3 regions of the Labrys sp. E2SS-1L genome follow, and region 2 is predicted to be linked to each of the others. Evidence: predicted binding sites of a transcription regulator. Region 2 holds the regulator's gene; each other region holds the start of a gene.
What was found. The regulator LexA, encoded in region 2, represses DNA repair genes until DNA is damaged. The targets are predictions, from matches to a motif close to TGTTCNNNNTGTGTTCNG.
Positions count from the first base shown of each region.

Region 1 (10,072 bases), on a different replicon from region 2:
TCGTCGATCGGCGATACGATCTTGAGGACGTTGTCCTCCATGGTGACCTCGATGCCGAGCCCGCCGAACTCGCCCTTGGTCTGCACCTGCATGTCCTGGAAGCTCTTGGCGTCCATGTAGCTCGAATGGGGATCGAGCGAGGCGAGCATGCCGTTGATGGCCCCCTCCACCAGCTTGCCGTCATCGGGTTGTTCGACATAGTCCGAACGCACCCGCTCGAACACTTCGCCGAACAGGTTGAGCTGCTTGTAGCTGTCGGCCAACGCGGCCTGAGCCCGACCGACGAGAAGAAAATGGGGTTGCGTCAGGGCAACCGTACCGAGCACGCCGAGCGCGGCTCCCGTGGATATGAGGGCGAGATTACGCATCAGGGTCTCATCTGTTGGCGGCCAAGTTCGAGTTCGAACGTACTCGATGCGCCTTCCATTCCCTCTTCCAAATCGCCCCAGGGAAGGCTGACAACACTGATACCGCGATTATGGCTGCATTTTGTTGTTCGTTCTTCACCGTCCAAATCGTGCTCGCCCTTCAATGAATGCGGGCCCGGCGTCTCCATGGCAGACGGAGTCATGGTTGTAGCTTTTTTCCTCGAAAAGCATTTTGATCGATCCTCGAGGTCTCGGTGAGGTTCAAGGCAGTGTCGCGTATCCGGAAGGCCGTTTCGAAGCAAAGGCATGGCAACACTCCTGGCCGGATATGCCTGGGCATCGTGACCTTCCTCATGGCGCTGTCATCGGTGCTGCCGGCCGCCCCTGCTTCAGCCGGCCAACAAAGGCATGAAGCACGGCAAAGCCCCACGCCCTGCGTGGCGTTGACGTTCGATGACGGGCCGGACATGACGCTGACCCCTCTCCTTCTCGATATTCTGGCCCGGGAAAAGGTCCATGCCACCTTCTTCGTGGTCGGCAAAAGGCTGGCTTATTCGCCCGGCCTGGTACGGCGTGAATTTCTCGAAGGCCATGAGATTGGCAATCATACTTTCGACCATCGGGCACTCACCGAACTGACAGATGGCGAAGCCATCGCCGAAGTGGAACTGACGGATGAGGCGGTCATGGAAGAAACCGGCCAGAGGCCGGATGTCTTTCGCCCGCCCTGGGGCAAGATCGATGCTCGCATCAAGGCGGCCTTGCGTGGTGCCGGCCTCTGGCGCCGAATGGCACTTTGGGACTTCGATTCCTTCGACTGGCTCGACGACACAGCGTCTCTGACCAGGCTGATCGGCGCCGGAGCCCCGGCGGGAGCCGTGATCCTGATGCATGATATCCATGCCAGCACCATCGAGGCCGTGCCGGACATCATCCACACCCTCAAGATGCGAGGCTTCCGGTTCGCGACGGTCGGGCAATTGCAGGCTTGCCGGCATGGGACGGAACCGGGCGCCGTATCGACGGCGCCTCATGCCTTGCCCGCACCGTCCCGCGATGCCCCCTATGGCAGCCTGGCCCATGCCCTGGATGCCATCGCCCCCTTGAAGGAATACATCGCTCATCGGCTCGGCTCCTGACGGCATGCTCGCGGGTGAAGGAGCCTGACTGCACCGGGCATGAAGCAAAGGCGGGTCAATCGCGAGTGCGCCCGATGGCGGGCGGCACGCAAGGCGCAGGCTGGGGATGGTCGCGAGGCGGGAACCAGATCAGCCGTACCGCGTCCTAGGAACAGGTACTTCGTCCCGGTCCTGGAGTGAGGTCCATGTTCAGGCTGCTTCTCGCCCTCACATGTGCACTCGTCTGCGGTGCCACGCAGGCCGCCAAGCTCGACCTCGATGGAGTCGATCGGGCGCAATTCAGCGAGGGCGAGCCGAAGGATGTCGATCCGATGCTGATCAAGGCGCAGATCCTTCTCGATCGCGCCCGCTTTTCGCCCGGTCTCATCGACGGCCGCCTTTCGGACAACTTCACCAAGGCCGTCGCGGCCTTCCAGGCGACGAACGGCCTGGCATCCGACGGCAAGCTCACCAGGGAAACCTGGGACAAGCTCGCGGCGACCTCCGTCGCCCCCGTGCTGACGACCTATGAGGTGACCCGCAAGGACGTGCGCAGCCGCTTCACCCGGCGAATTCCCACGCGCATGGAAAGGATGGCTCGTCTCAAACGGCTCGGCTATCGCAACCTGCGGGAGCAATTGGCGGAGCGTTTCCACGTCAGCCAACAATTGCTGACGATGCTCAACCCCGGTGCCCGTTTCAAAAAAATAGGTACAAGCCTGACGGTGCCTTATGTCGGCCGCAGCGCGCAACCTCCTGTTGCTGCCAGCATCGAGGTCGACAAGGCCTCCCGCCAGATACGTGTACTCGATCCTTCAAGCAACGTCCTTGCGGTTTACCCCGCCTCGATCGGCAGCGAGGAGAAGCCGGCCCCGAGCGGCTTGGCGGAGGTCAGGCACGTGGTGCACAATCCCACCTATTACTACGATCCGAAATTCGCCTTCAAAGGGATCAAGACCAAGCGTCCCTTCACCATTGCCGCCGGGCCGAACAATCCGGTGGGATCGGTCTGGATCGATCTTTCCATCGAAAGCTATGGCATCCACGGCACGCCCGACCCCGGTAAGATCGGCACGACCTTCTCGCATGGCTGCATCCGCCTGACCAACTGGGACGCCGAGGACCTCGCCACCATGGTCAAGCCGGGCGCGAAGGTCGAATTCAAGGGGGATACGGTGCAAAGCGAGAGCGAACGCTCTCCGTAAAGGCCTGCACGTCCTGCAACCGCCTCTACCGGGTACGGCGCTCAGCTTTCATGATTCATCCAGATCTTTCTGCGCAAGCTCTCTGAAGGCGTCCGGAACGGACCGCCTTCGATCCAGCGCCGCCGTCGCATAGCCCACCGCATCGCGCCCGAAGCGTTGGCGGATGAGATCCATGGCGCGATCGGCCGACTGGCGCGCAGTTCCCTGACAGGCGCCGGGCCGCCACTTCTCGTCGGGAAGGCCGAGCGGAAGATCGAGCTGGATCTCCCGCTCCTTGTGCAAATGGGAAACGCAAACCGCAACCAGCGTGATGACAGTCTCTCGCGGGTGATCGGCAAGCGCGATGCGCACCAGCCTGGTGGCAATCTCCGCCAGCACAATCGTCGCTGCGACCGGCGCCTCCAGCGTTGCCGACCGCGTGACGGCACGCATGTCGGCAAACCGGACGCGCACGGTCACGGTCCAGCCGGCCAAGGCCTTGGCGCGAAGGCGCGAGGCGACGCGATCGGCAAGCTGAAGCACGGCCGGCACGAACACGCCTTCGATGGCGGGTTGCCGCCCCAGCGCGGATTGCGCGCCGGCGGATCGGGCTCTGTGCTGCGTGCGGATTCGGCGGGGATCCCGGTTCCAGGCGAGTGACCGGAGCTTTTCGCCAGCCGCGCGCCCCAGAAGCCGCTCGATCGAGTGGCCGGGCGTATTGGCGAGTTGGCCGATGGTAAGAATGCCACGCTCCTTGAGCCTGGCCTCGGTCACCGGCCCGACACCCCACATCAGGCCGACCGGGAGGTCATGAAGAAAGTCGAGCTCGTGAGCCGGATCGACGACGACGAGGCCGTCCGGCTTTGCGACCTGGGAAGCGATCTTGGCCAGGTGCTTTGTCCGCGCGACACCGATGGAGATCGGTAGACCCAACTCGCTCCGCACACGCTCTCGAATGGTTGCCGCGATATCGGCCGGCGTCCCGAAGAGATGGGTGCAGCCGGCGACATCGGCGAAAGCCTCATCGATCGAGATACGCTCTACCAGCGGCGTGAAGTCACCCAGGATGGCGATCGCCGCATCGCCAAGACGCTGATAGTCGTCGAAATGCCCACCAACGAAAAGGAGTTGCGGACACAGCTCCCTCGCCTTGCGGCCCGACATGCCGCTATGCACCCCGAAAGCCTTGGCCTCGTAACTCGCCGCCAGCACCACCCCGCCGCCGACGGCGATCGGCCTTCCGCGCAGATTGGGGTCGAGGAGTTGCTCGACCGAGGCATAGAAGGCGTCGAGGTCGGCGTGGAGAATGGTGGCAAGGGTTTCCATGACCCGGAATCCCGCATCACAATGTTCCTTATTTGTTCTAGACAACGCAGGCAAAGTCAAGGCCCTGGAAGCGGCTGGCAGCTCCAGCCCCCGAGCGGTAAGCCAGCGATCGCCGAAACGCTCGGTGCCGCACCAAGCGAAAGCTCGCTGGTGGTCTCGTATCCATTGCAGCGGGCGCGTGTTCATTCGCCATCGTCGCGACGGCAAGCATCAGGGCGCCACTTTCAGGACGGTACAGCCAGTCCTTCCTGTCACAGAAGGCCATAGGCGCCATGGCAGTACGCACGCCCATGGCTCAACAGACACAATCCCAGGCCCCGGCGGCAAAACCACCGCTATGATAGCCGCAGCACTGCCTATATAACTACGCCGTCGGCTAAAATCGCGACCGATTATTTCGTTTGAGTTTCTGGATATTGCATCTTGAAGAGCACTGCCCTCGCCCGCCTGTTGCAGGGGATCACGAAGCCTTCTCACGACAAGCGTCCCTCGATCGAGACCTTTGCGGATATCGACACGGACCGGCTCGCTGCCGAGCTCAATCTTGCCGGCCGGGGAAGAGAACGCGGCGGCAACGAGGAGCCTGCGACGTCATCCGAGACGATGGACTCGGTCGAGACCCAGATCATCGAGCGCATCGAGGCCGCAAAGAAGGCCGCCCATGCCACCATCGAGGATGAGTTGCGCACTTATGCCGAACGCCTGGCGGCTCTCGATTTCGAGGACAGGTTCACGCAGATCCAGCATACCGCCCCGGCAGCCGTCGGCGATTTCAAGCTGGAAGCACGCGCGGGACGCGACGACCTTTATGCGCTGCGTCGCAACCTGCGCGACCTCGACGCCGAGCAGCAGGCCTTCCGGCGCAAGCACAAGATCGACCGCACCGCCCGTGTTCATGGCGGGGCAGCGACCTTCCTGAAAGTCGCCCTCCTCATCGTGATGTTCGTGGTGGAAGCGTTCGCGAATGGCAACTTCCTGGCCAAGGGCAGCGAACAGGGCCTACTCGGTGGCGTGACCGAGGCCATCTCCTTTGCCGCCCTCAACATTTTCGGTACCTTCATCATCGGCCATTTCGGCGTCAAGCAGATCGCCCACAACAGCGTGTTTCGCAAAGGCCTGGGGGTGCTGGCCTTCTGCTTCTACGTGGCCTTTGCCCTCGGCCTCAATCTCGCCTTGGCCCATTATCGCGACGTCTCTGCCCAGTTCCTGGAGGGAGGCGGCGAGCGGGTGATGCAGGTCATGGCCACCACCCCCTTCCAGCTCCGCGACCTCAATTCCTGGCTGTTCTTCGGGCTTGGCCTGATGTTCTCCTTGGTCGCCCTGATCGACAGCCTGACCTTCTCGGATGCCTATCCCGGCTATGCCGAAGTCCAGCACCGCCTCGAAGCGGCCAGGGACGCCTATCGCGACCGCAGGGCGGAACTCGATGAAAACCTGAAGGACGTTCGCGACGAATATCAAGACAGGATGCAGGATATCAGCAGCGACCTGTCCCTGCGGCGGGGCGAGTACGAGGCCATCATCGCCAATCGCGCGCGCATGCTGAAGCTCTTCAGCCAGCATCAGGACCATCTGGAACGAGCGGCCAACACGCTGATCGGTTTCTATCGCGAGGCGAATGCCAAGGCTCGCAAGACGCCGCCTCCGGCCCGTTTCGCAAGCCCCTTCTCGCTTGCAAAGGTCAGCGTGGAGGCCAGCACCGAGGGCGAATGGAGCCTGCGCGACCTGCGATCCCGCATCGAACAGATCCAGGCGATGCTGACGGCCGAGGTGAAGGAGATCCACACCGCCTACCAGACCACCATGGACGAATATCAGCAGCTCGACGACGTGGTTCCCGAGCCGGGGATGGGTGATGGCTCGAAACAGGCGTAGGCGCTCGCGCGGTGGAAGCGGTTTGCCGCAATACATCCTGGGCGGCCTCCTGCTGCTGGCGGCCGCGGCGGTGGCGATCGGCTTTGCCTATCTCAAGCTGACGGCCAAGGTTCCGCCGAAACTCGATGCGGAGCTGTGCCCCGTCGATGGCCCGACATCCATGACTATCGTCCTGCTCGATGCCTCCGATGCCCTGCCGCCGATCGGCCGTCAGCAATTGGCGACGGAGCTCACCGATCTGGCCGAGGCCACGCCCGAATACGGCCTGTTCGAACTGCGCGTCCTCGAACCCAACGCATCGGGCGGTGCCGTGAAGTTCCGGGCCTGCAATCCGGGTGACGGTTCGAGCGTGGACGCCCTCACCGGCAACAAGGAGCTTGCCAGGCGGAAATGGACGCAGGGGTTCAAGCAACCGCTCGAACGAGCCTTGGCGGCGGATCTGGCCGGTGTTCCCTCCGACAATTCTCCGATCATGGCGACCATCCAGGCGATTGCCGTCGAGCGATTCACGGGAGCCAGGTCGGACAACGTTGCCAAGAAGCTGGTCATCGTCTCCGACATGATCGAGAACGGACGGGATTACAGCCAGTATCGCGGCGACCTCTCCTTCGCCCGTTTCAAGAAGTCGGTCGCCTACAAGCAATTCAGGACCGATCTTCACGGTGCCGAAATAGGCATCAAATATGTGCAGCGCCAGAAGCCGCCGATCGACAGCGTTGCCCATATCCGGTTCTGGCAAGAATGGATCGCCGACAATAACGGCAGGTTCGACAGCGCCGATCGCCTGCAGGGAGTGAACTGACGATGGTCCAGGACAAGGCCTGGTCGACGACCGACAGCGCCATCAGTGCCAGCCTCTTCAGCCTGTTCGTCCTGGCGGGCAGCGCCTACATCATCGCCGCCAAGCTGATGCACTATCCGGCCTTCCTGGTGACATCAGTGCCGGTTGCGGTGATGGTGGTCTACGCGCTCGTCATCGTCGTGCTGCGGCGCTTCCGCCTGCGCTTGGACCAGGCAGGCGACAACATCTACTATATGGGCTTCCTGTTCACCCTCACGAGCCTGGGCGTCTCGCTCTATCAGTTTCAGGCCGAGGGGGCAGTAGAGGAAATCGTCCGCAATTTCGGCGTCGCAATTGCCTCGACCATCGCCGGTGTCGCCCTTCGCGTGCTGTTCGGGCAGATGCGGCAGGATCCCTACGAGGTCGAGCTGGCCTCGCGCCTGGAACTGTCGGAAGCCACCCGGCGGGTTCGCCGGGAGCTGGATACCATCGTGGTCGAAATCGCGAATTTCCGCCGTTCCTCCCAGCAGATGATCATCGAGGGATTTGGGGAAGCCCGCGAGGGCGTGCGGGATGCGACCAGCAGGGCTCTCGGCGACTTCGAGGATCTGACCCGGAAGGCCGCCGGGCCGATCGAGGCCAGTGCCGATGCCAGCACCACGATCCTGAAGGCCTTTGCCAAATCGGCATTCGAGAGCGTCGAGGCGGCCAATACGAAGTTTGCCGCGGAAACTGCCAAACTGTCCGAAGGGACGGACAGGCTCACGGCGACATTGGAGGCGGTATCGGACCACCTCAAGAGCCTGCAGGTACCCGCCAACGTCATCGAAGAAAAGCTCCAGCCTTCGGTCGGGGAACTGACGCAGGCCGTCTCCCAGCTGAGCAAGAGCCTCGCAACTTTCATCGAGCACAATTCGCCGATGGCACCGACCCAGCTTCTCGATACGGAAGCCAAGCGCAATGCCCGCATCGACAATCTGGCGGAGGCGATCGCCGGCCTGACACGGCAGATGGAAGAGGCTGCCGCCGCCAAGCAGAGCAGGCCGCTGCGATATATCAGGCGCCTCTTGCGCAGATCGGCGGCGGCTGATGCGTAGAGCGACCTCCATCGGCTCCGATGGGGCGGCCTATCGGCGAGGCATCGTCCTCGGTTTGACCATGGCCGAGATCATGCTGCTGCTGGTTTTCTGCCTGCTGATCGCCCTGACGGTCATGTTCAGCCGGGAGCAGGAACGCGCCAATCTTCTTGCCGCCCGCCTGAAGCAGGCCGAAGCGGCGCTCGCAAAGGAACAGCAGACCTCGAAGGATCTCGCTGCACTCCTGGACGAGTTCAAACGTACCGGAGCAATTCCCCAGCAGCTCGATGATAGCTGGCGCAAACTGGTCGAAGCACGCGGCCTCGTCGACAAACTGCGGGAGAACGGCGTCGATCCCGACCAGCTCAAACAATATGCCGCGAAACTCAAGGACATCCTGCCCACGCTGACCGCCGATGTCTCGGGAGCCGATCTGGCAACGGCATGGCGCCAGATCGCCGAAGCGAAAAGCCGGATGACGACCATCGAGCTTGGGAATCTGACGGTCTCCGGGGTGGCCGACCTCATCGTCAAGGGTGCCAAGACACAGCAGGCCGAGCGAGAGGGGCGCGGCGAGCACGACTGGCCACCCATCATCAATCTGAGCGAAGCCAGTGGCTATAATTTCGCCATCGGCCGGGCCGACCTCACAGCGGATTTCGACAGGAAGCTCAAGACGAACGTCGTCGAGCGCGTGGCGAAGATCGTCGCCGAATATGATGTCGATGTCGTCGAGGTGATCGGCCACACCGACGAACAGGCCGTCAACAACCGTGCTTCCAACCTGGATGGCAAGCTCATCCCTGCCCTGGCGGGCAAGGTGCAGATCGACAGCCTCACTCCGGCGGACAATGCAGGCCTGGGCATGGCCCGGGCCGTGTCCGTCGCCAGGGTCCTGGAGAATGACCCTCGTCTCAAGGGCGTGACGGTCCTGCCTCTCTCCGGAGGCCAGATGATCCTGCCGGGGGACAAGGTGACCGACGGATCCGTGAGGGGCGACGTCAAGGAACGGCGCCGGATCGAGATCAGGGTGCGAAGGTCCGAAGGCAAGGCGGCGAGCGGCCTCCGGCCTGAATCAGGAACGCAACCCTGACCCGACGCGCCAAGCATCTTATACCAGTCCGGACAATGTTTGACCTGTGCCTGCAAAGGGGGCGCTGTCATTCCCGGCGCCGCCGCAGGCGGTGGGAAGGGAATCCAGGGGCCGAGAACGTCGCTCGTCACTCCTGGATCCCCTTCCCTCCCAGTCACAAGCAAAGCTTGTGACGTGCTCGCCGGGGATGACAGGTCCGTCTTTCTGCGATCGGGTATCACATGGAGAACAAAGCGCGCGTCAAGGCATGGTCGGGATCGACAAGCCCATCCAGGATATTGAAATGGTGGCGATCGGGCTCCTCGACGACATCGGTCTCGATGCCGAGGCCTCGCCAGATATTGCCGAGCAACGCATTCTGCCGCAGGAACTCGGAGGTCTCCCGGGCACCTGCCCAGCAGATCAGCTTGCTGCCGGGCAATGGCTCGAGCAGAGCCGGGCTCTCGCTTTTTGCTTCGTTCATGTCGATCTTCAGCGTCCCATTGCGGGCTATATGCATCAGCGGCCGAAGGTCGTGCAGGCCTGAAACGGAAAGCGTTCCCACGATCCGGCCGTGGAGTTCGCCGGGGAGCGGCGTCGTCTGGCTGATCATGCGCGTCACCAGCTGGCCGCCGGCAGAATGGCCGATCAGCCGGATCGGCCCCGGCACGATGCCCGCGGCCGCCACGATGGCCTGGCCGATCGACTTCGTGATATCGGCGATGCGTACCTCCGGAGCGAGCGGGTAGCTGGGTATCGCCACCGCATGGCCATGCGCCAGCGCCCCCTGCACGAGATGCGACCAGAAGCTCTTGTCGAGCGCCATCCAAAATCCGCCATGAACAAGGACGACCAGGCCCGCAAGGCCTCCCTTCGGATAGAACAGATCGAAACGCTGGCGCGGATCGTCGCCATAGGCGAGATCCAGCCTTGCACGATCCTCGGCGACGAGCGCATCGCGTGCCAGCCGGGCAGGGTCCACCCAGGCCTGCGGCCACGCCTGGCTCCCGGGGATGTTGGCTGCGTTGTCGTAAGCCCAGGTCCAGTCGACCACCCGATATCGCATCTTACTCTCGCTTTCAGGCCCGTCATCCGGCAGCGGGACTCGCCTCCCCCGATCTCACCGCCCGGAACGACCTCGTCTCAGTCATTGGCTTCCGGCGGCAGGAAATCGACGTCATGCTCGGCCGAGGCGCGTAGGACGGCTTCGACATCGGACATGTTGTGCAAGGTCTCGAACAGGTCGCGCAGCCTGCCGGCGGGCGACACCCA
Region 1 is NZ_CP172713.1:375,050-385,121, reverse strand. It holds gene ACIGJE_RS27575 (S41 family peptidase) at 1-368, opposite strand, end outside; gene ACIGJE_RS27570 (polysaccharide deacetylase family protein) at 722-1,507, shown strand; gene ACIGJE_RS27565 (L,D-transpeptidase family protein) at 1,693-2,691, shown strand; gene dinB (DNA polymerase IV) at 2,740-3,996, opposite strand; gene ACIGJE_RS27555 (hypothetical protein) at 4,420-5,871, shown strand; gene ACIGJE_RS27550 (hypothetical protein) at 5,894-6,673, shown strand; gene ACIGJE_RS27545 (hypothetical protein) at 6,676-7,749, shown strand; gene ACIGJE_RS27540 (hypothetical protein) at 7,742-8,821, shown strand; gene ACIGJE_RS27535 (alpha/beta hydrolase) at 9,039-9,866, opposite strand; gene ACIGJE_RS27530 (cupin domain-containing protein) at 9,944-10,072, opposite strand, start outside.
Region 1: dinB (DNA polymerase IV) is a predicted target of LexA. The motif match lies at 4,019-4,036, and genes of this name have one in related genera.

Region 2 (10,072 bases):
TTTCCGCCGACAGTCTGGGGCTCCAGCTCGACGGCGGCCCCTGGACTGTAACGATCAATGGCGGGGTTAGCGGCCTGCAAGGAGACGGCCTTGCCGTGAACGCGCCGCCCACGAGCACCCTTGTAACGACAAAGGTCAATGTGGGAACGGAAGGCTCCATCTACGGTTCCCTCTACGGCATCGGGACAAATGCGGCCTTGGATGTCGCGAATTCAGGAATTATCCGAGGGGATGCGGGGGCCATCTATTACGTCGGCGATTCAGGCAGCAATCTCTATTCCAACGCAAAAATCTCCGTAAAGAATCTGGCAGGCGCGACCATTTCTGGTGGCGATTTCGGAATCTATAATAACAGCGCTGCGACATTGACGGTGACGAACGCCGGGACGATCTCTACGGATAGCGGTTATGCCATTCGGTCCGGCGGGCTTGGCAGCATTACCAACAGCAAGCTGATTCAAGGCGACATCGGTCTCTTTGGCGGGGCTCCGCTGAATTCCCTGGGAGTCCCGACCGCCGGCAATACCGTCACCAATACCGGAGAGATCGATGGTTCGATCCTGATCAACGAAGGCAAGAATGTCGTTACGAACTCGGGCATTGTAATCGGCAATGATCAGCTCCTGACTTTCGCAGACGATACTCAGCGGGATGTCCAGGTTTCGATAGGCCTTTGGCAAGGCAACAGTACCATCAAGAACTCAGGAAAGTTGTACGGAACGATACTTGGAAGTTTGGGAGCCGACGTCATAAGCAATACGGGGTTGATCGTCGGCGACACGGCCTATGGCTACGATGCTGGAAGCGAACAGTATTTCCAGGGCGCGTTGGACCTCGGTGCCGGCAATGACAGCCTTACCAACGGCAAGGAGATCGATGGCGCCGTCTGGCTGGGTACGGGAGATGATACGGCGACCAACACCGGCGTGATCTACGGTTTCATCTCGGCTGGCAACGGCAACGACAAGATCACCAATTCGGGCAGCGTCGACGGCATCGATCTGGGCGAGGGGGTCAACACCCTCACCAACAGCAAGACGATCTATAGGGGTGTCTATGGTGGCGATGGCGGTAATACCATCACCAACAGCGGTACCATCTACGGCAATGTCCAGACCGGAGCTGGCAACGACAAGTTCACCGAGTCCGGTGCCGGTCTGGTGACCGGCGACTTCTATTTGGGGGCGGGCAACGATACCTTTGTCGGTGGTGCCAGTGTCGAATATGTCCACGATCAGGCCGGCAACGACATCTATGGCCTCGGTGCGGGCAATGACGTCTATTTTGCCTCGAACGATGGCGGTACCGACAAGGTGGATGGCAGCACCGGGATCGACGTCTTCACTGTCGATCCCGCTACGACCGACCCGCTCAATATCAATCTGGGCATCACGGCGGCTCTCGGCCTGAATGCTCAGACCGCAACCTTCGGCACATCCGGCGGCAGCGAGAATGTGAAAGGCTTCGAGATCGTGTGGGGCACCGCCGGCAACGACACCATCGTCGGCGGAGCGATAGCGGAAACACTGCACGGCAATGACGGCAACGACATTATCGCCGGCGGCGTTGGAGCCGACATCCTTTGGGGGGAGGGCGGCAACGACATCTTCAAACTGCTGGGCGTCAAGGACAGCGGATTGACCCGTGCGGCAACCGACACGATCATGGACTTCACCCAAGGCGAGGACAAAATCGACCTCAGTTTTCAGGAGTTCCACAGCCTGATCGCCAATAGCGATTTCACCGGCTCGTCGGGTGAACTGCGTTATATCTTCCAGGGTGGGCAGACCATGCTGCAGGGCGATATAAATGGTGACAAGAAGGCGGATTTTCAGATCGCGATCCAGGGCACGGTCAATTTGCAAAGCAGCGACATCATCGGCCTCACCTGAGCGTTGGCTGCATCGCGTCTGAGCGAGAAGGTGGCGGCCCCATGGGCCTCCGCCCGCAATTTTCGGGGTAACGATCGCGCGTTTTGAGGCGGTTACCCCGATCGTACCCGCCGTCTGGAAGGGGCCACCGCCACGCTAATTTCACCAGTATTTGCCGGTGGACATTGCTTCAGGAATGATGATGATCGCGTCTTTCGCGTCGCCAAGGGAAGTTTCATGAAAATCAGCGCCCGCAACCAGATCAAGGGCACGATCAAGAGCGTGACGAAGGGGCAGACGACCTCCCACATCCAGCTCGAGGTCAACGGCACCATCATTACTGCGTCGATCACCAATGAGGCCGTCGACGACCTCAATCTCAAGCCCGGCCAGAATGCCTATGCCGTCATCAAGGCCTCAGACGTCATGATTGCTGTCGACTGACCTGTCTTCCCGGTTCATGACGACCTTCGGCGGTGCTCGGGCGAATAGTGGTTCGAGCACTCCTGGTTGCCTGGTGTCGAGCGGATTAGCCTGCGATTCCGGAGGCTCTCTCAGGCAATCCGCAAGCCCAGTTCGGCCAGCAATTGGCCGGCCTGGCCTTTCGAGATCGTGGCGCCCTTGAAATAACGGGTGTCTGCCAGCTTCAGCCCGCCGAGATCGGCACCGCGCAAGTCGGCACCCTCGAAGCGAGCATCGACAAGATTGGCATCACGCAGACTGCATTCCTCGAAGATCGCCTCGCGAAAATCACATTGGCGCAAATCGGCCTGGGTGAAGTCGAGGCGACGCAGCACGCTCTTCCGGAAGGAAAAGGCCGGCAGCTTGGCCGACATCAGCAGAACTTCCTCGAAAACCAGCCCCAGCCCCGAGGTTTCGGAGAGGTCCGCCCCGGTCAGCTTGCAACCGGTAAAAGCCGTCGAGGCCGCCTTGGCGCGCCGGAAGCTGGTATTGCTGTAATCACCGGTGCGGAACGCCGCTTCCTCCAGGTCCGTGCCACGGAAATCGGCGCCGCTCGCTTTGCAGTTGCGCCAGAGTGTATTGGCAAGCCTGGCGCCGACCAGCTTGGCGTTTCTGAGCCTGCAGCGCTCGAAGGCCCAATGAGAGAGATCGAGACGCGAAAGATCGCACTCCTCCATCTCGCAATCGACGAGGGAATGCGGAAGCTTCGCCGCGAGCAGGTTTTCGACATCGCGGCGCCGCAAGCTGCAGTTCGCGATCGCGCGAAGCGCGTTCATAGCCGGCAAGCCACGATGTCGGCCACGCTCAATAGCGACGGAACAAACCGACCAGCTTGCCCTGGATCTGCACCCGGTCGGGCCCGAAGATACGGGTTTCATAGGCCGGATTGGCGGCCTCCAGTGCGATGGAGGCTCCGCGCTTGCGCAGGCGCTTGAGTGTCGCCTCCTCGTCGTCGATCAGTGCCACGACGATGTCGCCGGTATCGGCGTGGTCCTGGCGGCGGATAAGCACGGTGTCATTGTCGAAGATACCGGCTTCGATCATGGAATCGCCGCGCACTTCCAGGGCGAAATGATCGCCGGAGGACAACATTTCCGGCGTGACGCTGATGGTGTGGCTCTTGGACTGGATGGCGGAGACCGGCGTGCCGGCGGCGATACGCCCCATCACCGGGACGAGGACCGGCCGGCCGACCTCGTCGTCAATTTCAGGCCTGACGGGGCGAACCTTGCCGAGATTGCCCTCGATTACATTGGGGCGGAAACCACGCTGGGAAGAGGCGAGCGACAGGCCGCCACCGCTCGGCACCGCCGATTCGGGCAGGCGCACCACTTCCAGCGCACGGGCGCGGTTGGGCAGGCGCCGAATGAAGCCACGCTCCTCCAGCGCCATGATCAGGCGGTGAATGCCGGACTTGGACCTGAGGTCCAGTGCTTCCTTCATCTCATCGAAGGAAGGAGGCACACCCTGTTCCTTCAGGCGCTCATGAATGAACCGAAGCAATTCATGTTGTTTCTTGGTCAGCATGGCTATCCCGTCGTGGCGGCCGCGAATCACGGTGAAGGTGTAAACAAAACAAGAACAGTGCTACATGTTCCTACTGTGTTCTGCAACAATGAAGTTCAGGTTAAAGACGTGGTCAATAGCCGGCCGCACGGAGATCGATGATCTCGCAGGTCTCACCCGCCTTTGCTTCGGGTGCGAAGGGCGGCCGGATCACCAGGCAGTCGGCATGTTGCATCACGCTGACGAGCGACGAATCCTGCAGTGCCAATGGCTCTACCTTGAGGATGTCTGACGTATCGTCAAGCAGGAAGCGGGCCCGTATATAATCCTCGCGGACATCGTTGGCCGGCCAGGAGCGGGCAAAGACGGCCTTGCGGCGTGGCGGGCCGGCGTCGGAACGGCCAAGCAACGCGCGCAGCAGCGGCACCAGGAAGAGGACGCCGCAAACCACGGAGGAGACCGGATTGCCCGGCAGTCCGAGGATGTGCATGACGCCGAGCCGCCCATGCAGCAGCGGCTTGCCTGGCCGCATGGCAATCTTCCAGAAGCCGAGCCGCATGCCTTCGCGGGTCAGTGCGGTCTGGATCAGATCGTGATCGCCGACGGAGGCACCGCCGATAGTGACGAGCACATCGGCCTTTTCGGCGCGAGCTCGCTTGATGGCGGCTTCCAGGGCCGGGAAGTCGTCGCTGGCGATGCCGAGGTCGAGCACTTCGCCGCCTTCGGCCTCGACAAGGGCGCGGATGGCGAAGTTGTTGGAGGCAACGATCTGGTTCTCGCCGATGGCCTGGCCGGGCAATACCAGTTCGTCGCCGGTGGCGAGGATGGCGACCTTGGGGCGGCGGTGGACCGGCAGACCTGGGTGGTTCATGGCGGCGGCGAGGGCGATATCGCGGGGGCCGATGACGGTTCCAGGCCTCAGGGCCTCACGGCCTTCGGTAAAATCCAGTCCGCGGCCCCGGATATGCTGGCCGGGCTTGGCCGTGGCCTCCAGGATGACGCGATTGCCGTCGCGCCGGGTCTGTTCCTGGATCACCACGGTGTCGGCGCCGTCAGGTACGGGCGCGCCCGTAAAGATGCGCACGGCCTGGTTCTCGCCGACCCGACCGGCATAGCCATGCCCGGCGGCAGACTCGCCGATCAATTCGAGGCTGGCTCCCTGCTTGGCGTCATCCACGCGTACTGCATAGCCGTCCATGGCCGAGGCGTTGAAACCGGGCTGGGTTCTCAGCGCGGTGATGGCGGAAGCAAGCACGCGTCCGCGCGTGGCGTGCAGTGGCACGGTTTCGACAGGAAGCGGGGTGACGCCGGCAACCACCTTGGCCAGCGCGTCCGCGACGGGAAGCAGGCTCATGGATTTTCCTCCGCATGCCAATCGCCGGATTTGCCGCCGGACTTCTCTACGAGCCTGATCGCCTCGATGCGCATGCCCCGGTCGGCGGCTTTGACCATGTCATAGATGGTCAGGCAGGCGACGGAAACAGCGGTCAGCGCTTCCATCTCCACGCCGGTCTGACCCGCGACCTTGGCTGTCGCCCGCACCGTCAGACCGGGCAGAGCGGTGTCGGGCTCGATCTCGACGGCGACCTTGCTGAGGAGCAGCGGGTGGCAGAGCGGAATGAGTTCATGGGTTTTCTTGGCGGCCATGATACCGGCGATGCGGGCCGTGGCGCGAACATCACCTTTCTTGGCATCACCCGACAAGACGAGGTCGAGCGTCTCGCGCTGCATCACCACCCGCCCTTCGGCAATTGCGGTGCGGCTCGTCACGGCCTTTTGCGAAACATCGACCATGTTCGCCTCGCCGGAGGCGTCGAGATGGGTAAGGCTAGGATTCGTATTTTGCCGGCTCATGCCGCCTGGTCCACAGACAGCAGGGCACGCGTGGCGGCGGCGACGTCGGCCTGGCGCATCAGGCTCTCGCCCACCAGGAAGGTGTTCACATCAGCCTTCTGCAGGCGCTGGACGTCGCCGGGTGTGAAGATGCCGCTTTCGCCGACCAGGAGACGATCGCCGGGCACCAGCGGCGCCAGTGTCTCGGTCGTCTCCAGGCGGGTGACAAAGTCGTTGAGATCGCGATTGTTGATGCCGATCATGCCGACATCGAGCGTGAGGGACCGCTCGAGCTCGTCGTGATTGTGGATCTCGCACAGCACGTCGAGGGACCAGTCCTTGGCGGCCGCGATCAGCGCACGGGCTTCGGCGTCGGTGACGCTGGCCATGATCACCAGGATGCAGTCGGCACCCCAGGCTCTTGCTTCCACCACCTGGTAGGGATCGTAGAGGAAGTCCTTGCGCAAGGCGGGCAGCGATACCGCCGCACGTGCCGCGGTGAGGAACTCGGGCCGCCCCTGGAAGGAGGGCTCGTCGGTCAGCACGGAAAGACAGGCTGCTCCGCCGGCTTCATAGGCGCGGGCAAGTGCCGGAGGGTCGAAATCGGCGCGGATCAGGCCCTTGGACGGACTCGCCTTCTTGATCTCGGCAATCAAGGCAGTATTGCCGGCGTCGAGCTTGGCCTGCAGAGCTCTCTGGAAGCCCCGTACGGGACTGGCGCGGTCCGCCAGCTTGATCAGCTCCGGCAGCGGGCGTGCCGCCTTCGCTGCCTCGATCTCGCGGCGCTTATAGGCTTCGATCTTCTGGAGAATGGTGGCCATGGCACTCACGCGTTGGAAATTTCAACCAAACGGTTGAGCGTTGCTAGGGCCTTGCCCTTGTCGACGGATTCGCGGGCGAGGATTACCCCATCCGCCAGGCTCGGCACGCGTCCCGCCACGAGCAGGGCAGCGCCGGCATTCAGGAGGGCGATGTCCCGATAGGGAGTTTTTTCGCCTTCGAGAACGGCCCGCAACGCCAACGCGTTGTGGGCGGCGTCGCCGCCCTTGAGATCCTCGGGTGTCGCAACGCGCAGCCCAACCTCTTCGGGCGTGATGACGCCGTGGCTGATCTCGCCGTTCTCCAGGGAAACGATCTCGGTGGGGCCGGTGGTGGTGATTTCGTCGAGCCCGTCGCTGCCATGCACGGCGATGATGCGCGTCGATCCCAGGGTCTTGAGCACCTCGACCATGGGCTGCAACCATTGGCGGGCATAGACACCGAGCAATTGCCGCTTGACGCCGGCGGGGTTGGACAGGGGGCCGAGCAGGTTGAAGATCGTGCGCGTGCCGAGTTCGACGCGGGTGGGGCCGACATGCTTCATGGCGCCGTGATGGGCTGGCGCGAACATGAAACCGACGCCCGCCAGCGTGATGCAGCGGGCGATACCCTCGGGCTTCAGCTCGATGTTGACGCCGAGCGCAGTCAGCACGTCCGCGGCACCGGATTTGGAGGAGAGGGCGCGATTGCCATGCTTGGCAACCTTCACGCCCGCGCCGGCCACGATCAGGGAAGCGGCCGTCGAAACATTGTAGGAGCCGGAGGCGTCGCCGCCGGTGCCGACGATGTCGACGGCGTCCTCGGGGGCCTCCACCGTCAGCATCTTGGCGCGCATGGCGCTGACGGCGCCGGCCATCTCGTCCGGCGTCTCGCCGCGGACCCTGAGCGCCATCAGGAAGCCACCGATCTGCGAGGGCGTCGCTTGCCCGGAGAGCAGAAGGTCGAAGGCTTCAGCCGCTTCTTCGCGCGTGAGCGAACCGGCGGCAGCCTTGCCGATATAGGGCTTGAAACCGTCCATCACGCATGCTCGCTTTCGTTCCGGTTTTCCTGGGCCCGATGCTTGGCGTTCCATTCCGCCGCCAGCTCCAGGAAGTTCTGGAGGATGCGGTGGCCATGGTCCGACATGATCGACTCCGGATGGAACTGCACGCCATGTAGCGGCGCGCTCTTGTGCTGCAGACCCATGATGACGCCGTCATCCGTCTCGGCGGTGACTTCGAGATCGGTCGGCAGGCTGTCGCGCTTGACCACGAGCGAGTGATAGCGCGTGCCCATGAACGGGCCGTTCAAACCCCGAAAGACGCCGCGGCCGCGATGGTCGATCGAGGAGATCTTGCCATGCATGGGAATGGCGAGGCGCACGATGTCGCCGCCGAAAACCTGGCCGATGGCCTGGTGGCCGAGGCAGACGCCGAAGAGCGGGATCTTGTCCTTGGCCTTCTCGATCAGCTCGCAGCAGATGCCGGCTTCGGTGGGGGTGCAGGGGCCGGGCGAGAGCACGATCGCATCGGGCGCCGCGGCGATCACCTCGTCCGCGCTGACCTTGTCGTTGCGATGAACCGTGACGGTGCAACCCAGCTGGCCGAGATAATGCCAGAGGTTCCAGGTGAAGCTGTCATAATTGTCGATCAGCGTCACGGTCATGGAACGGTCTGTCGTCACGGCTCTAGCCTCCTTTGGAGCCATCACGACTAGGCGTCAGGAGGCAGCGGGTCAAGCGGTTCCCCGGTGCAAGGCGTGTTTTGGCAGAAACACCCCTCGTCTCTAACTCCTTGTTTGGATGCATGTTTGCGATTCGAGGCATTGCGTCGTCCGACAAAGCGCTTCAGCTGTGCGAAACGCTGGGAAGTTAAGGCCGACGCAGGCGCATGCCATGTTTCTTGCCATAGGCGCAGGCGAACACCTCCAGCAGGATGAAAAGCGCGAGATTGCGGCCTACTACGGGCTCGAAATAGTCCGAGGCCAAGGTCATGCGCGAGGCGATCATCTGCACGGTGTTCCCGAACAGCTCCAGCCTCTCCAGGCCATAGGGCAGGAGCGCGCCCAGACCGGCGAAGACGGCCATGTAGATCAGCGAGGCGAGCGAGGAGATCAGCCAGATACCGAAACCATAGTCGGCATAGGGGGCAGAGCGCTCGCTCTCGAAGAGCCAATGGAAGAAGAAGATGCCATAGGCGGCGCCCAGGGCAGGCAGGGCGATCGCCAGCATCAAGGCGATGGCCTGCAAGCCGCCTGGATAGAGGTAGAGATAGAAGTCGGCCAAGAGCACGACATAGGCGGCCCCGAAGGTCAGCAGGGCTGATCGCCGGGCGCCGGGCCACTTAGCCATGGATGTCGTCCGCCCGCCTTACTGTCCCCGTCCGGGCTGGCCGGCGAAGCGGACGGCTTCTTCGGCAGCGCGGAACAGGGCCTTGGCCTTGTTGACGCATTCGGCATGCTCGCTCGCGGGCACGCTGTCATAGACGATGCCCGCGCCGGACTGGACATGCATGGTGGCGTCCTTGACCAGGGCCGTGCGCAGCACGATGCAGGTATCCATCTGGCCATCCGCACCGAAATAACCGATGGCGCCGGCATAGAGGCCGCGCTTGTCCCTTTCGAGCTCGTCGATGATCTGCATGGCGCGGACCTTGGGCGCGCCCGAGACAGTACCGGCCGGAAAGCCCGCTGCCAGCGCATCGAGCGCGTCGTGGCCCGGGCCGATGCTGCCCTCGACATTCGAGACGATGTGCATCACATGGCTGTAGCGCTCGATGAAGAAGCGATCGGTTACCGTGACGCTGCCGACGGCCGAGACATGGCCGACATCGTTGCGGCCGAGGTCGAGCAGCATGAGATGTTCGGCCAACTCCTTGGGATCGTTGAGCAGCGATTCGGCCAGCGCATCGTCATCGGTCTTGGTCTTGCCGCGTGGGCGCGTGCCGGCGATGGGCCGGACCGTCACCTTGCCCTCACGCAGCCGGACCAGAATCTCCGGGCTGGAGCAGACCACCGAAAACCCGTCGAGCTGCAGGTAGACCAGGAAGGGAGCCGGGTTGATGCGGCGCAAGGCCCGATAGAGCGAGAAGGGTGGCAACTGGAACGGCGCGCTGAAGCGCTGAGACAGCACGACCTGGAAGATGTCGCCGGCCTTGATGTACTCCTTGGCGCGGGCCACCATGGCCAGGTAGTCGGCTTCGGCGGTGTTGGAAACCTGCTGGGCGTGCAGGGCGTCGAGATCGACGGTCTCGGCAAGCTTGGGTGTCGGGCGGTCCAGGCCGTCGACGATGGTCATCAGCCGCTGTTCGGCGCGCAGATAGGCCTGCTTGGCCGTGACATCGGCTTGTGGGCGCACCGGCGTCACGGCCGTGATGGCGTCGCGCACCGCGTCGAACACCACCATCAGGGTGGGGCGCATCAAGATGGCGTCGGGAACGCCGATGGGATCCGGCTTGGCGGCGGGAAGCTCCTCCACCAGTCGCACCATGTCATAGCCGAGATAGCCGAACAGGCCGGCCGCCATCGGCGGTGCACCTTCGGGCAGCTCGATCCGGCTTTCCGCGATCAGAGCCCGCAGCGTATCGAACGGATGGCCGTCCAAC
Region 2 is NZ_CP172712.1:4,101,748-4,111,819, reverse strand. It holds gene ACIGJE_RS19260 (hypothetical protein) at 1-1,892, shown strand, start outside; gene ACIGJE_RS19255 (TOBE domain-containing protein) at 2,109-2,315, shown strand; gene ACIGJE_RS19250 (pentapeptide repeat-containing protein) at 2,426-3,109, opposite strand; gene lexA (transcriptional repressor LexA) at 3,138-3,860, opposite strand; gene ACIGJE_RS19240 (molybdopterin molybdotransferase MoeA) at 3,973-5,193, opposite strand; gene moaC (cyclic pyranopterin monophosphate synthase MoaC) at 5,190-5,693, opposite strand; gene trpC (indole-3-glycerol phosphate synthase TrpC) at 5,690-6,493, opposite strand; gene trpD (anthranilate phosphoribosyltransferase) at 6,499-7,509, opposite strand; gene ACIGJE_RS19220 (anthranilate synthase component II) at 7,509-8,135, opposite strand; gene ACIGJE_RS19215 (hypothetical protein) at 8,341-8,820, opposite strand; gene trpE (anthranilate synthase component I) at 8,839-10,072, opposite strand, start outside.

Region 3 (10,072 bases), 1.4 Mb from region 2:
AGATCGAAGCGTCCCCGCTGCTCGACGATGCGACCGACCGAAGCCACCAGCTGGCTGGCTTTCTTCTCGGGATGGGTAACGTTGGCAAGCTGCGTGAGCACCTCGCGGGGGTCGGCCTGCCCCAGCCTGTCGAGGGGACGGAAATGCTCGCACAGGGCCTGGAAGTCCTTTTCGGAGTCGCGATCATAGGTCTCCGAGCTGATCAGTGCCTTGACGAATTGCTCGGGCGGCGTGTGTCGCCGGGCGTGGCGCTGCGGGCCGTAGGCCGCGAGCAGGCGCTCGCGCAGCACGGCAATGGGCTCCTCTCGGCCGAAATCGAGCCCGAGCTGGATCTGCTCCCGGATGGCAGGCATGCCCAATTCCTCAATGGAAATCCCGGCTCTTGAACAGGCTGAGTTCAAGCTGAGCTGGCGGCGGCGGTGGTGAAGCGCCATCCGACATGTCGCGCAGGCGGGCGAGTTCGGCGGAGAGGTCGAGCACTTCCTCGGCGATGACATGCACCACGTCGCTGGCACGCTGCAGCCGGCCGCGTATGGCGACGAAACGGGCATTCATCACCGCACGGCGATTCCTTTCGAAGGTCCGCGACCACACGATGATGTTGGCGATGCCGGTCTCGTCCTCGATGGTCATGAAGACGACGCCGCTGGCCGTGCCGGGGCGCTGGCGCGTCACCACCAGGCCGGCGACGGTGACGAGGCTGTCCTGCTTGAACTTACCCTCGCGATGCGCCTCGTTGGTGATGGCGCCGAGATGCTGCAATTGCGGGCGCAGGAAGGAACAGGGGTGGGCCTTGAGCGACAGGCCCGTCGACTGATAGTCCTCCAGCACATGCTCGCTCTGCGACATCACGGGCAGGGCGACGGCGGGCTCGGGGAACAGGGCATCGTCGAAATCGGCGGCCAGCAGCGGCATGTCCCGGCTCGTCCTGGTAGCGCCGATGCCGATGGTCTCGAAGCGACGCACCGCCCAGAGCGCCTCGCGCCTGTCCAGGCCGAGAGAACGGAAGGCATCGGCCTCCGCCAGTTTCTGCATCGCCGCCAATGGCAGGCCGCTTGCCGTGCCGAAGCGCTCCAGGCTGGAAAAGCCGTTGCCGCGCCGGCCGGCCATTGCCGTGATCTCGTCTTTCTTCAGCCCGGAGACCAGCCGCATGCCCAGACGCACGGCAAAGCGGTGTTTGGTGGGGTCGCCGGCCGGTTCCAGCGTGCAGTCCCATTCGCTGTAATTGACGTCGACGGGCCGGATCTCGACGCCGTGATTTTCGGCATCCCGCACCAGCTGCGCCGGCTGGTAGAAGCCCATGGGCTGGCTGTTGAGGATGGCGGCGCAGAAGACGTCGGGATAGTGGCATTTGATATAGGCGGAGACATAGACCAGCACGGCAAAGCTGGCGGCATGGCTTTCGGGAAAGCCATATTCGCCGAAGCCCTCGATCTGGCTGAAGCAACGCTCGGCGAAGGCCTGTTCATAGCCACGGCGCACCATGCCGCCGATGAACATCTCCTTGTAGTTGCCGATCGTGCCGGTGTGCCGGAAGGTCGCCATGGCGCGTCTCAGGCCATCGGCCTCGTCCGGCGTGAAGCCGGCGGCCTTGATGGCGATCTCCATGGCCTGTTCCTGGAAGAGGGGAACGCCGAGCGTGCGGCCCAGCACGTCCTCAAGCTCGTCCTTTTTCCCGAACTCGGGAGAAGGTGAGGGAAAGATGATGGGTTCGAGACCATCTCGCCGCCTGAGATAGGGGTGTACCATACCCCCCTGGATCGGGCCGGGGCGGACGATCGCGACCTCAATGACGAGGTGATAAAATTTCCGGGGTTTCAGGCGCGGCAGCATCGACATCTGCGCCCGGCTCTCGACCTGAAACACGCCGACGGAATCGGCTTTGCACAGCATGTCGTAGGTGGCCTCATCGTCGCGGGGCAGGGCCGCGATCGCGCCGAGGCGCCGGTCGTAATGACGTTCGAGCAGGTCAAGCCCGCGCCGGATGCAGCTCAGCATGCCGAGCGCCAGAACATCGACCTTCATCATTCCCAATTCGTCGATGTCGTCCTTGTCCCATTCGACGAAGGTACGGTCCGCCATTGTGGCGTGGCAGACGGGCACGGTGTCATCAAGCCTCTCGCGCGTGAGCACGAAGCCGCCGACATGCTGCGACAGATGGCGGGGAAAGCCGGTGAGGGCGGCGGTGAAATGCAGCGCCTGGCGGATCACCGGATTGTCGGGATCGAGGCCCGCCTGGCGCACCCGACTGGGTGTCCAGGTCTGCATGCCCATGCCCCAGACCGTCTTCGACAGCGCCGCCGTCACGTCCGGCGTCAGGCCTAATACCTTGCCGACTTCGCCCACCGCCCGCCTGGAACGGTAATGAATGACGGTCGAGCAGATTGCCGCACGATGACGTTTGTAGCGATCATAAATGTACTGGATGACTTCCTCGCGCCGTTCATGCTCGAAATCGACGTCGATATCCGGTGGCTCGCCGCGGTTTTCAGAGATGAAACGCGAAAACAACAGTTCCGTTTCTTCAGGATTAACCTCGGTGATGCCCAGGCAATAGCAAACGGCGCTGTTCGCGGCCGAACCGCGTCCTTGGCAGAGGACTTTGAGGGTATTGCGGGCATGATCGACGATGTCATGCACGGTGAGGAAATAGGGCGCGAATTCCAGCTTGGCGATCAAAGCGAGTTCGGCGCGAACGGCGTTGACGACTTTTTCCGGCACTCCGCGGGCAAAGCGCTTCCTGGCACCGGCCCAGGCCAAGTCCTCCAGGTGTTGCTGGGCGGTTTTGCCTGGCGGAATGGGTTCGTCCGGATATTCGTATTTCAGCTCCCTTAGATTGAACGTGCACGCCTCCACGATTTCGAGCGTGCGCGCCAAGGCCTGCGGATGATCGGCGAAGAGAACGGCCATCTCTGCGGGCGACTTGATATGGCGCTCTTCGTTGATTTCGAGCCGCAAGCCGGCTTCGGCCAAGGTGCATTTCTCGCGGATGCAGGTGAGGATGTCGGCGAGCGGCCGCTGGGCCGGGACGTGGTAGAGCACATCGTTGATAGCAACCATCGGGGCGCCGATCCTTTCGCCCAGCTCGGCGAGCAGGCCGAGGCGGCGGGGCTCGTCGCCTTTGAGGCGGTGGCTGCCGGCGAGATAGATGGAGCCTGGCGCGGCCTCGGCCAGTCTGGTTGCCCGTGCGACGAAGAGGGGATCGAGCGTGTCGGGCGGCAACACGATCAGCTTCTGCCCCTCGCAGGCGGCGAGAATGGCTTCGAAGCCGAACTGGCACTCGCCTTTCGCGCGCACCATGCGCTTGTTGTTGTCGCTGAGCAGGCGGCAGAGCCGGCCATAGGCCTCGCGGTCGGTGGGATAGGCGATGGCCTCGAAACCATCCACGGTGACGAGGCGCACGCCGGGCAGATAGTGCAGGGACGGATATTTCCTGGCTTCGCGCAGGGCCCTGACCACGCCGGCGAAGGAGTTGCGGTCGGCGACGCCGATGCCGGCCAGGCCGAGCCTGTGGGCCTGCCGCACCATGTCCTGCGGGAAGGAGGCGCCGCGCAGGAAGGAGAAATTGGTGGTGACGGCCAATTCGGCATAGGCAGGTGGGGCAGGGGCCGGCAAATCCGCAGGAAGCGCCTGGTCTTTCGCCCTGCCGGGAATGACGGCATGGCCGCTATAGGCCTCTCTTTCATACCTCATGCCAGCAGCCCTCGCAGGGACCAGTTCTGCCGGCCGTCATGGCAGAGCCAGAAGCGCTGGCCGTGCTGTGTCTCGGCGACGTAATAGTCCTGACGGGTCGGCGCGGGCAGCAGGACAGCGCGCTCACGCGTGGCTTCCCCATCCTCGAAGCGGTTGCGCTTCTGGCTCTTAGGGCTTTCGCTGTCGGGGAGGGCAGGCGATTCCTCCCCCATCTTGCCCCAGCCATATTCCTCCTTGCCCGGCTTGTCGGGCAGGGCCGGGGGAGCCGCTTCCCACCAGGGACCGGCGATGCGCTCCGGCCCCTGCAGTGCGGTGATGCGATGGGACGAGCCACGCCAACGGACATGGTCGGGCAGGCCTTCCGGGCTGGTCGCAAGAATCTGCAGGGGCTCGGGCTGGTCGAGGAACAGAGGCGGCCGCTGATGCGAGCCATCGGCCGCCGGCCAAGTTGGCTCGGGATCGGCGGCATCGCGTGCCTCCTCGGCAAAGGCCGGATCGTGCCGGGCGACGGGATGGAGCCGCTGTACGCTGCCGGGGCCGAGGCGCTGGCGGAGGGCGTCGATCAACTCGGCCCGGCGTTCGGCGGCATCGGCCGGCGGCGCATCCCGGCGTCCTTCCTTGAGGGACAGGCGGCTCTGACGCTGGCCGAATTTCTCGGTGACGGTGGCGGTCAGGCTGATGGTCTCGAAGCCGAAGCCGGCATCGATGGTCTCGCCCAGCCGTTCCAGGTCGAGCTCCACCAGCCTGGCGATATGGGCCGGATCGCGCGTGGCGGCGGCAAGGCCGATATGGATGGTGCGCACCTCGCCATCGACCCGGAACAGGCGCAACTGCAAGGCGCGTGCTGCCACCCCGCCCGCGACGAGGGCGGGAACCAGGTCCTGCATCAGGCGGGCGGCGACATGCACCACGGCCGCCTGGCTCACCACCGGCTCGAGGAGCTGGCGGCTGCGATGATAGAGCGGCGGCGGCTCGATCAAGGCGAGGGCTTCCTCACGCCGCCCCATGGCCTGGTCGAGGCGCTTGAGCAGGATCGCATCGAAACGCGCGGCGAAGGGGGCGCGCGGCTTGCCGATGAGATCGCCGATACGGGTGAAGCCGAGGCGGCGCAGGGTCTGGACTGTTACGTCGCCAAGGCGCAGGGCCGCCAGGGGCAGATCGGCAAGGGCCGGGCCGGGATCGCCGTCCTCGGCGATGACAGTGCCGTTCTGGGCATGGAAGCGGGAGAGTGCCCAGGCCGCGCCCGGCGTGTCGGCCAGCGCCACGCGCGCACCGAGGCGAAGATGGCGCAGGCGCTTGACGATGTCGGCAAGAAGCGTCTGTTCGCCGCCCGCCAGATGGCTGGCGCCGGTGACGTCGAGGAACAGGCCGTCGGCCCCGTCGGCCTCGCGATAGAGGGCCACGGAGGGCGTATAGCGCATCGCCCATAGGCCGAGCCGGTGCAGGGCCCTGGCATCGGCCTCCGGCATGGCCGGGCGGGTCTGCAGCCCCGGCACCTTGGCTCTCGCATCGGCGACCAGCCCGCCCGCGGCAAGGCCCTCGATCTCGGCCGGCTTGCTGGCGGCGGCAATGCGCGGGCCTCCGGCGGCATCGACCGTCAGGACGAAGGGGTAATGAGCATCGATCGTATCAAGCGACCTTGGCGCGTTGCTCTGGGCGACGAGAAAGCGCTGGATCGGCCAGCGTGGCAGATAGATCGAGACGATGCGAGGCATGGTCATACTCCATGAGCCAGGATCCGCTTTGCCCGTTGCGGCTGCGCTCGAGCCGAACGTGCCAGCGCCAGGCGGTGAGAAGGCCGAAACGATCGCGCGGCCCGGCGGCCGCGCCGATGCGCCAGCGGGTGATCGCGGCCAGGGAAGGCGCGGCCAAAGGCGGGCGCAGAAGGAAGAGAGGACAGGGGGCGGAGGCTGCCGCGAGCTGGAGGCGTCGGCTGGTGGCGGCGTCCATGCCGCCGCCCGTCACGGCTGCCACCGCCGCGGCGGCGCCGGAGCGCAGGATTTCCTCCATGGCCCAGGCGGCCTCGGTCTCGTCGCCGGCCGCGGCCATGATGAGCCCGGCGGGGTCGAGGCCGAGGGCGTTGAGGCCGTGGCCGTAGAGCCGCCCGAGGCCGGCCAGGCCGCGCGGCGAGGTCACCAGCCAGACCATGCCCTTGGCCTGGCGCAGGGACAGGCGGGAGGCGAGGAAACCCAGTGCGCAGCCATTGTCGAAAATGGTTTGCGGCGCAATTTCATGCAGGCCGTCCAAGGCGAGGCCGCCACCCGGCAGGCGCGCGTCGATCGCCCCGATGCCAAAAGGCAGCACGCCGGCATCGGCATGCACATGGTCGAGCCGGGGCAGCAGGGCACGCAATTCCGCCAGCTTCTCGGCTCGTTGGCCGGCGAGGACAGAAGGAGGGGGAACGCGTATCGTCATGGCTATGATCCGTTTCGCTCAGACTAGAACAAAACAAGAACATTTCAAGCAGAGTCTTTGATCGCGCTCCATCGGGGCGGGAAAGAGCCCGGCATGGTAAAGGGACTCTTCCATCACGAGATGGCAGAGTCCCCTGATTTCAAAGGCCTTACGAAGCGCGCTTCAATGCGAGGGCAGGGAGCGGGGCTGGCCTTCCTTGTCGTGCACGGCGAAGCGTTCCACCAGGGTGGCGCTGGCCTCGTTGAGGCCGACGACCTCGACCTCGCGCCCGTGGCGGCGCGCCTTGAGGACGATGCGGTCGAGTGCGCCGACCGCCGAGATGTCCCAGAAATGCGCCGCCCCGACGTCGATGACGATCCGCTCGACGGGTTCCTGCACATCGACGGCGTCGCTGAAGGTGCCTGCCGAGGCGAAGAAGATCTGGCCTTCGACCCGGTAGACGCGCTCCTTGCCGTCGGCCGAGAGGGTCGAGCGCACGCGGCTGAGGCGCGAGACCTTGCCGGCGAAGAACACGCCCGACAGGAGCACGCCAACCAGCACGCCCTTGGCGAGGTCGGCCGTTACAACCACGGTGCCGACGGTTGCCAGCATCACCACCGAGGAAGGCACGGGGTTGCTGCGCAATTGCAGGAGCGAGCGCCAGGAGAAGGTGTTGATCGAGACCATGATCATCACCGCCGTCAGGGCGGCGACCGGCACGATGGCGAGCAGATCCTGCAGCGCCACCAGCAGGATCAGGAGAAAGCCACCGGCCACCAGCGAGGACAGGCGGCCGCGCGCACCGGAGGACACGTTGATCACCGACTGGCCGATCATGGCGCAGCCGCCCATGCCGCCGAACAGGGCCGAGGCCATGTTCGCGATACCCTGGCCGGCGCATTCGCGGTTCTTGTTGCTCGGCGTATCCGTCATGTCGTCGACGATCTGCGCAGTGAGCAGGGATTCGAGCAGGCCCACGGCCGCCAGAGTGAGCGCCACCGGTGTCAGGATCCGTAGCGTTTCCAGCGTCAGCGGCACCTCAGGCAGACCGAAGCTCGGCAAAGTGGAGGGAAGCTCGCCCAGATGGGCCACCGTGCGCACGTCCAGCCCGAAACCCCAGGCGATGGCAGTGAGCACGGCGATCGCGACCAGAGGTGCCGGAATGGCTCTGGTGACATAGGGAAACAGATAGATGATGGCGAGGCCGAGGGCGATCAGGCCATAGGTTGCCACCGGTACATGCACGAGCTCGGGCAGCTGGGCCAGGAAGATCAGGATCGCCAGGGCGTTGACGAAGCCCGTCATCACCGATTGGGAGACGAAGCGCATCAGCCGGCCGAGCTTGAGGAAGCCGGCGATGATCTGGAACGCGCCCATCAGGATGGTGGCCGCGAACAGATATTGCAAGCCGTGGTCGCGTACGAGGCCCGTCATCAGCACGGCGGTGGAGGCGGTGGCCGCCGAGATCATGGCGGGGCGCCCGCCGGTGAAGGCGATCACGCAGGCGATCACCACGGAGGCGTAGAGGCCGACCTTGGGGTCGACGCCCGCGATCACCGAAAAGCCGATGGCTTCGGGGATCAGGGCAAGGGCGACGACGATGCCCGAAAGCACGTCGCCACGCGGATTGGAAAACCATTCCCGGGAATAGGCAGACAATTTGTTCATGAGAAAATTCGCAAGGGACATGCGGCCATACCCGCTGAAACGGGTTGGATGATGCTGTCGCGCCATTTGCGTTATCCGGCGGATCGGCGGCCGGAAGAGCCACCCGGAATTTCACCGGGTCCTTCTGAATGGCCTCCTTCTAGCGGCAAGGCGCAGGCGGAGGCAAGGCGAAAGGCAGGACCGGCTGCATTTTGTTGCGGCCGGCAGCAAAACCTAAGCTTGCTCACACAGAAACTGTTCGCGAAAAACAACTGTCGGGAAAGATGGCTGCTTAGGGCTTGTGTGAAGGGCGCCGTTTGAGCTTCCCTATCATCCAGACAGCGAGCACCAACCCGAACATCCCCATCGCCAATAGCCAGTGCCCTTGTGCGGAGGTCACTCCAACTAAAGCGCCAATACCCGCTCCCCAATGAAGTGGCCGCTTAGTTGCATTGGCCGCATCTGAAGCGGGCAGACCTCTGCCCGTCCAATTCCCCGAGATGATATCTTTCTTGTCATCGTTCATAGCTTGCATTCCGCTGTCGGGAAAAGCCGCTCACACCGAGGAATGATCGAGGTCTTGGAATTTTGTGCCGATGCGCTTTCGCATGCGGGCAAAAGCTTGGTCACCATCCCAAATACGGCGCAGCTCCTCGATTGTTTGTTCGCGCTGAGTTCGACGAAACTTCCAATCGCGCAGTGCTTCACGCATGACCTCGTTAGCCGGTGCATACTCGCCTGCCTCGACCACCTAGCGCATTATGTCGGCATATTCAGGTGTCAAAGAAACGCCCACTTTTTCGACATCGGCCATCGTGCGTCTCCTTCCTTGTAAGGTAGGAAAGTTTCTACCGCCCACAAGCCTTCCGATAAATCCTTGTTGTTCTCAGCGCTCCTCCTTGCGGAAGGGCTTGAGCAGGGCAGCCGGCGCCACCGCGTTGCGCGACATCATCGCCATGGCGACGATGGTGAGCAGGAAGGGCAGCATCAGGAAGATCTGGTAGGGGATATGCCCCAGGCCCACCGCCTGCAGGCGCAGTTGCAGCGCGTCGACGCAGGCAAAGAGCAGGGCGGCACCGGTGGCGCGCAGGGGATCCCAGCGCCCGAACACCACCAGGGCAATGCAGATCCAGCCGCGCCCCGAGATCACGCCGAAGGTGAAGGCGTTGAACTGGGCCATGGTGAGGAAGGCGCCACCAAGGCCCATCAGGGCGCCGCCGAGGATGACGGCCTCGAAGCGGCGTGCGGTGACGCTGATGCCGGCGGAATCGGCGGCACGCGGATTTTCGCCGACCATGCGCAGGCCGAGGCCCCAGGGCGTGCGATAGATCAGGAAGGCGGTCAGGATGACGCCGATCAGCGCGAGATAGACCAGGGCGTATTGCTGGAACAGGATCGGCCCCAGGATCGGTATCTCGGCAAGGCCGGGGATCGGCACAGGCTGGAAGGCGGCGATGGTCGGCGGCGAGGCCTGCTGGCCGAACACCAGGCGATAGAAGAAATAGGCGAGCCCAGAGGCGAACAGGGTGATGCCGATACCCGAGACATGTTGGCTGAGGCCGAGCGCCACCGTCAGCACGGCATGCAGCGCCCCGAGCAGGGCGCCGGTCGCGATGGCGGCGAGGACGCCGAGCCAGGGGCTACCGGTGAAGTAGGCGGCGGTGAAGCCGGTCATGGCCGAGAGCAGCATGATGCCCTCGATGCCGAGATTGAGTACGCCTGATCGCTCCGAGATCAGCTCGCCGAGCGTGGCGAAGATCAGCGGGGTAGCGATGCGCAGGGTCGCCGCGAAAAAACCGACCTGGAAGATCTGTTCGAGGACCAGGTTCATGCTGCGGCCCTCTGATAGCGCAGGCGATAGGAGGTGAACAGCAGCGCGACCAGCATGGTCAGCAGCGAAGTGCCCTGGATGACGTCGGCCAGGAAGACCGGCACGCCGGTGGCGCGCGACATCGCTTCAGCGCCGGTCATCGCCGCCGCGAAGAACAGGGCCGCCGGCACCACGCCGAGCGGATTGAGGCGCGCCAGCATGGCGATCACGATGCCGCTATAGCCATAGCCCGGCGACAGGTCCCCCATCACCTGGAAATGCACGCCGCCCACCTCGCCGACGCCGGCAAGGCCCGCCAGCCCACCCGAAAGCAAGGCGGTGGCGACCAGGATGGCATTGACCTTGATGCCGCCATAGGCCGCCGCCTCGGCATTCTCGCCGGTGACGCGGATGGCAAAGCCCAGCGTGGTGCGCGTGATCAGGAACCAGACGGCCGGCGCCGCGATTAGGGCCGCCAGCACGCCCAGATGCAGCCGTGTGCCCTCGAAGAACACCGGGAAATTGGCG
Region 3 is NZ_CP172712.1:2,665,270-2,675,341, forward strand. It holds gene ACIGJE_RS12285 (endonuclease III domain-containing protein) at 1-353, opposite strand, end outside; gene ACIGJE_RS12290 (error-prone DNA polymerase) at 364-3,693, opposite strand; gene ACIGJE_RS12295 (Y-family DNA polymerase) at 3,690-5,408, opposite strand; gene ACIGJE_RS12300 (ImuA family protein) at 5,323-6,108, opposite strand; gene ACIGJE_RS12305 (SulP family inorganic anion transporter) at 6,271-7,755, opposite strand; sul1 at 7,825-7,880, opposite strand; gene ACIGJE_RS12310 (hypothetical protein) at 8,291-8,446, opposite strand; gene ACIGJE_RS12315 (ABC transporter permease) at 8,621-9,565, opposite strand; gene ACIGJE_RS12320 (ABC transporter permease) at 9,562-10,072, opposite strand, start outside.
Region 3: ACIGJE_RS12300 (ImuA family protein) is a predicted target of LexA. The motif match lies at 6,133-6,150, and genes of this name have one in related genera.